Regions from separate parts of the Pseudomonas sp. Y3 TE3536 genome, predicted to be linked through region 2. Evidence: predicted binding sites of a transcription regulator. Region 2 holds the regulator's gene; the other holds the start of a gene.
The links. Region 2 encodes FliA, which starts transcription of late flagellar genes. Its sites were predicted from a motif close to CTAAAGTTTNNNNNNNNNNNGCCGNTAA; they were not measured.

Region 1 (3,206 bases), 2.1 Mb from region 2:
GCGCGTAGATCTCGGCCTCAGGCACTTCGGCGACCAAGGTCCAGTTCAGGTCGCGCAGTGGCAAGCCTAACGCCAGGTAGCCTTCGCCATCACGCTGGAAGCGGCTGGTACGCAGGCCCTGGTCGCCACTCATCACCGCTTTCGCGGCCTGTGCGTCAAGCTGGTCGACAAGCTGGCGCTTGCCGCTGAAGGCGCTGTCCGGGTGCACTTGGATCAGCCCATCGTTGCGTACCAAAAATACCTTGCCGTGCTCGCCAAAGCTGAAATCGTGGATCAGCTTCGACAACTCGGTCATGAGCAGGCCCATACCCGCCACGCCAACCAGCTTGCCGTCTTTTTCCACGCGATAGTCGATGAACAGCGCCAACTCGCCCGTGGCACCGTCGATGTCGATGTTGATCAGGCGCTCGGCGCCGCTGTCGATGTAGCCGTAGAACCACGTGTCCTTCGGGTTGGCCCGGCTCAGTGTGCGGTCCAGCCCCTTCTCGTTGTAGTAGTGGCCGGTTTCGGTCGAGGCGAACAGCGTGGTAAAGGCGTTGTTGCGCTGCTTGGCAGCCTCGAGGTATTCGATAAAGCGTGAGGTTTGAGCGGGGTCTTCGCCCTCGGCAAGCCAATCGCGCAGCAGGGTATTGCCGGCTATGTCGGCGGCCGCCACCAGCGGCTGGCCGAGCATGCGCTCGATATCGTTGCGGATTGCTTCGACACTGGCTGGCAGCGCTGTGTCGACCAGGTAGCGTTCGGTCAGGCGGTTGAGCGCCACCGTGAAAATGATCACCACCACCAGGATGCTCGCCAGCAGGGCTGCGCCCATGCTTGCGATCAATTGCCACTGGATACTTTGCCGCCAGATACGCATGCCCGTGCTCCCCGCCAATTATTGTTTTGGGGGAAGTGTATACACTTACGTATCCAGTTATTCCAGTGATCTGGGACATTGTAGGAGCAGCCTTGTGCTGCGAAGAGGCCGGTGACAGCAGCGGAAATCACTGCGTTTTCACCGGCCTCTTCGCAGCACAAGGCTGCTCCTACAAGGGATCGCGGAGTGCTTTATTGTTCGGCGATAGTCCGAACGATCGCGTCCACCGTGGCGTCGATCTGCGCCTGGGTACGCGCCAGCGTCTGCTGATGCTCTTTTTGCAGCTCAACCTGCTTGGAACACAGGTTCAGGGCCGCCAGCACCAGCAGCTTGTCACCGATCAGGGTCGGGTACGAACGCTTGGTCTCGGCCAGGGCGGTGTTCAGCATCCGCACCGCCTGGGCCAGGGTTTCTTCCTGGCCTTCGGGCGCCTTGATCGAATAGTCGCTGCCGAGGATCGACACGACATTGACCGGCTGCGCTTGCAGACTCATGCGTTGACGACACCCGCATTGGCGCGGTCAACCAGCGCCTGGATGCGCGCGGCGGTGGCGCCGTTCTTCTCTTCCTGCTCCATCAGCGACAGCTGCAGGGTCTCGTTTTCTTCCTTGGCCTGTGCCAATTGCTGACCCAGGGTAGTGTTCTGCTCGGTGAGTTGAGCGTTTTTCTGCATCAGGTCGCTGACCAGTTGCTCGATTTGATTCAGGGAGGCTTCCAGCATGGGGTCTATCTCAGGTTGTTGCAAAGGCCGCACACGATAAAGAAAAGCGTGAGTCCTCGCCATTAAATATCGGATTCTTAAGGTTTCTAACCCGCAGATTGACAGGGTAAGCGCCCGCTTGTTCCGACCTGGATCAACCGCCGGTCAGGAAAAGGTTAGCGCGCTCACAATTTTCACCGGTCTCGCTCAAGACTGACCAGTCACGACCGATAGCCAGGCAAGTCATATTTCGTCGCCATCCCCTGCGACCTCTTCCCCTTGCCTGGATTACGCCCCTCATGTCCCTACGCAACATGAATATCGCCCCGCGCGCGCTGCTCGGCTTCGCGCTGATCGGCCTGTTGATGCTCGGCCTCGGCATCTTCTCGCTGATGCAGATGGGCAACATCCGCCAGGCCGGCGTTGCCATCGAAAGCATCAGCGTGCCCAGCATCAAGACGCTGGACGAACTTACTGCGCTGAACCTGCGCATGCGCACCCTTTCCTATCGCCTGCTGCTCAACCGCGACCCAGAGACGCAGCGCGACACCCTCAACCTGCTGGACCAACGCAACACCCAGATCGACCAGGCGCGCCGTACCTACGAGCCCATGATCGGCGCACGCGACGAGCAAGCGGCTTACGATCAATACAGCCAACTGCTCAATCAGTACCGCCAGCTGGAGGCGCGCATGCGCAGCCTGAGCCAGGCAGGCCGCACCGACGAATTGCGCGACCTGCTCAACCGCGACCTGCTGGCCAACTCCGAGCAGATCAACAAGGTCATGGACACCTTGGTGCGCATCAACACCGACCAGACCCGCGCCACCAATGAAACCGCTGCCAGCCAGTACGCCTCTGCCTTCGCCCTGGTGATTGGCCTGTTGATCGCAGCCACGGTGCTGACCCTGCTGTGCGCCTTCCTGCTGACCCGCAGTATCGTCAAACCGATTGAAGAGGCGCTCAAATGCGCCGAGCAGGTGGCCGACGGCGACCTCACCCACGTCATCCGTGCCGAAGGCACCGACGAAGCCGCGCGCCTGCTACGCGCCATGGCCCGCATGCAGGAGAAACTGCGCGACACCCTGCAATTGATTGCCGGTTCGGCAACCCAACTGGCCTCGGCGGCGGAAGAGCTCAACAGCGTCACCGACGAAAGCGCCCGTGGCTTGCAGCAGCAGAACAACGAAATCGAGCAGGCCGCCACTGCGGTCACCGAGATGACCAGCGCCGTGGAAGAAGTGGCGCGCAATGCAGTCAGCACCTCGGAGGCCTCCGGTGAAGCCAGCCGTTCGGCCGGCGACGGGCGCGACCTGGTACTGGAGACCGTCGGCGCCATCGAGCGCATGAGCGGTGATGTGCAGGCCACTGCCACGCTGATCACTCACCTGGCCGAGCAGTCGCGTGACATCGGCAAAGTGCTGGATGTGATTCGCGGCCTGGCCGACCAGACCAACCTGCTAGCGCTCAATGCCGCGATCGAAGCGGCCCGTGCCGGTGAGGCAGGCCGCGGCTTTGCCGTGGTGGCGGATGAAGTGCGGGCATTGGCCCATCGTACCCAGCAGTCGACCAGCGAAATCGAGCGGATGATCGGCAGCATCCAGGGCGGGACCGAAGAGGCGGTGGAGTCGATGCGCACCAGCACCGAAC
Region 2 (3,206 bases):
GCGGCGCATGAAGCGCTGCCAGTCCACGCTCAGGGCCTTGGCCTCACCCGCCAGGTCGTTGAGCACCGGCGTGCTTTCCTCGACCAGGTCCATGGTGCGGTTAGCGGCACCCTCGGTCAGCTTGACCACATAGGACAGGCGCTCGGTGGCGTCGGTGATCTGCGAGACCTCCTCGGCCTGCGGCATGTGCGGGTCGATCTGGAAACTGACGATCGCACTGTGCAGCTCACGGGTCAGCTTGCCGACTTCCTGATACAGGCCGCGGTCGCGGGTCTGGTTCAGCTGATGAATCAGCTGCACCGCCTCGCCGAAGCGCCCGCGCTCCAGGCTCTCGACCAGCTCCTGGGCATGCTTCTTCAGGGTCGATTCGAACTCCCCCAAAGACGTTTGTGATGAATCCATGGCGCGCCCCCTGACGTGACTCAGCCGTTGACGCGTTCGAAGATCTTCTCGATCTTTTCTTTGAGCACCTGAGCGGTGAACGGCTTGACCACGTAACCATTGACGCCGGCCTGGGCCGCTTCGATGATCTGGTCGCGCTTGGCTTCGGCCGTCACCATCAGTACCGGCATGGTTTTAAGCTTTTCGCTGGCGCGGACTTTGCGCAGCAGGTCGATACCGGACATGCCCGGCATGTTCCAGTCGGTCACCAGGAAGTCGTAGTGGCCGTTTTCCAGCATCGGCAACGCAGTGGTGCCGTCGTCAGCTTCGTCGGTGTTGGTGAAGCCCAGATCACGCAGCAGGTTCTTGATGATCCGCCGCATCGTCGAAAAGTCGTCAACGATGAGGATTTTCATGTTCTTGTCCAATTAGACCTCCAAGCAGTCTCAAACGCGCTCGGCCCCCGAGCACGCATTCATTCAATTCGGCACAACGTGAAACGGCTGCAGCGTCTTCAGTGCAACGGCTGGCGCTCAGCGCGCCCGCCACTCACCCAGACGGCTGCGCAAACGTGCGGCGCACTGGCTGTGCAACTGGCTTACCCGCGACTCGCTGACGCCCAGCACCTCACCGATTTCCTTGAGGTTCAGCTCTTCGTCGTAGTACAGCGCCAGCACCAGCCGCTCGCGCTCTGGCAGGTTGGCGATCGCATCGGTCAGGGCAGCCTGGAAGCGCTCGTCTTCAAGGCCCCGCGCCGGTTCGACCTGGCCACTGGCGCCGTCTTCGTGCAGGCCTTCATGCTCGCCGTCCTGCAACAGGTCGTCGAAGCTGAACAGCCGGCTGCCCAGGGTATCGTTCAAAATCCCGTAGTAATCATCGAGACTCAATTGGAGTTCGGCAGCAACCTCGTGATCTTTAGCGTCGCGACCGGTTCTTGCTTCAACGGCGCGCATTGCATCACTGACCATGCGGGTATTGCGGTGCACCGAACGCGGTGCCCAATCGCCCTTGCGCACCTCGTCGAGCATGGCGCCGCGGATGCGGATGCCAGCGTAGGTCTCGAAGCTGGCGCCCTTGCTGGCGTCATACTTGTTGGCCACTTCCAGCAGGCCGATCATGCCGGCCTGGATCAGGTCTTCGACCTGGACGTTGGCCGGCAGCCGCGCCAACAGGTGATAGGCGATGCGCTTGACCAGCGGGGCGTAGCGTTCGATCAGCTCGTACTGGGCGTCTTTCGACGCCCTGCTGTACATCTTGAAGCCGCTCGCATTCATAGTACCGGTCCTGCGCTGGTGGGCTGCACCAGACGCTCGACGAAGAATTCCAGATGCCCGCGCGGGTTGGCCGGCAACGGCCAGCTGTCGACCTTCTGCGCAATGGCCTTGAAGGCCAACGCACACTTGGAACGCGGGAACGCTTCGTACACGGCGCGCTGCTTCTGCACCGCCTTGCGCACGCACTCGTCGTACGGCACCGCGCCCACATACTGCAGGGCAACGTCTAGGAAGCGATCGGTGACCTTGGTCAACTTGGCGAACAGGTTGCGCCCTTCTTGCGGGCTCTGCGCCATGTTGGCCAGCACCCGGAAGCGGTTCATGCCGTAGTCACGGTTGAGCAGTTTGATCAGTGCGTAGGCGTCGGTGATCGAGGTGGGTTCGTCGCACACCACCAGCAGCACTTCCTGGGCCGCGCGAACGAAGCTGACCACCGAGTCACCGATACCCGCAGCGGTGTCGATCACCAGCACGTCGAGGTTGTCGCCGACGTCGCTGAACGCCTGGATCAGGCCAGCGTGCTGGGCCGGCGCCAGGTGCACCATGCTCTGGGTGCCGGAGGCCGCCGGTACGATGCGCACACCGCCGGGGCCTTGCAGCATCACATCGCGCAGCTCACAGCGCCCTTCAATAACGTCGGCCAGGGTGCGTTTGGGGGTCAGGCCTAGCAATACGTCGACATTGGCCAGGCCCAGGTCGGCGTCCAGCAACATGACCCTGCGGCCAAGCTCGGCCAGCGCCAGAGACAGGTTCACTGAAACGTTAGTCTTGCCGACGCCACCTTTGCCACCGGTCACGGCGATCACCTGTACGGGATGCATGCTACCCATGTCTGTTCTTTACCTTGTCTCGCTGGGACTCAGGCCACACGTGAGGCAATTCTGCGTGCCCCTTGGCATAGCTACGTTGCACACACTTCATCATCAACCCGCTCGCCGTGGGTTGTGATAGAGATCAGCGAACATATCGGCCATGGCCTCTTCGCTGGGCTCGTCCTGCTGCTGCACATTGACCGCACGGGTGACCAGCTGGTGCGCCCGGGGCAAGTGCAAATCATCGGGAATGCGCGGCCCATCGGTCAGGTAGGCCACCGGCAATTCATGACTGATGGCAAGGCTCAGCACGTCGCCGAGGCTTGCCGTTTCGTCGAGTTTGGTCAGGATACAGCCGGCCAGGCCACAGCGCTTGTAGCTGTGGTAGGCGGCGGTCAGCACCTGCTTCTGGCTGGTGGTTGCCAGCACCAGGTAATTCTTCGCGGCGATGCCACGGCTGGCCAGGGTTTCCAGCTGCATGCGCAGGGCCGGGTCGCTGGCCTGCAGGCCAGCGGTATCGATCAGCACCACGCGTTTACGCAGCAGCGGTTCCAGCGCCTGGGCCAGGGACTGGCCCGGGTCGACGTAGGTCACCGGCACATTGAGGATGCGCCCCAGGGTCTTGAGCTGCTCCTGGGCACCGATGCGGAAGCTGTCCATGCTCACCAGCGCCAACTGCGGGGCGCCGTACTTGAGCACGTAGCGCGCAGCCAGCTTGGCCAGGGTGGTGGTCTTGCCC

Region 1: the regulator FliA is predicted to act here: its motif matches at 1,763-1,790, upstream of AB7M33_RS07295 (methyl-accepting chemotaxis protein).

The regions. Positions count from the first base shown of each region.
Region 1 covers NZ_JBRJHU010000001.1:1,595,745-1,598,950, forward strand. Annotated here, with positions in the region: partial or broken gene AB7M33_RS07280 (cache domain-containing protein) at 1-856, opposite strand, end outside; gene AB7M33_RS07285 (cell division protein ZapA) at 1,048-1,350, opposite strand; gene AB7M33_RS07290 (hypothetical protein) at 1,347-1,577, opposite strand; gene AB7M33_RS07295 (methyl-accepting chemotaxis protein) at 1,856-3,206, shown strand, end outside.
Region 2 covers NZ_JBRJHU010000001.1:3,674,512-3,677,717, reverse strand. Annotated here, with positions in the region: gene AB7M33_RS16620 (protein phosphatase CheZ) at 1-402, opposite strand, end outside; gene AB7M33_RS16615 (chemotaxis response regulator CheY) at 423-797, opposite strand; gene fliA (RNA polymerase sigma factor FliA) at 915-1,655, opposite strand; gene fleN (flagellar synthesis regulator FleN) at 1,652-2,485, opposite strand; gene flhF (flagellar biosynthesis protein FlhF) at 2,579-3,206, opposite strand, start outside.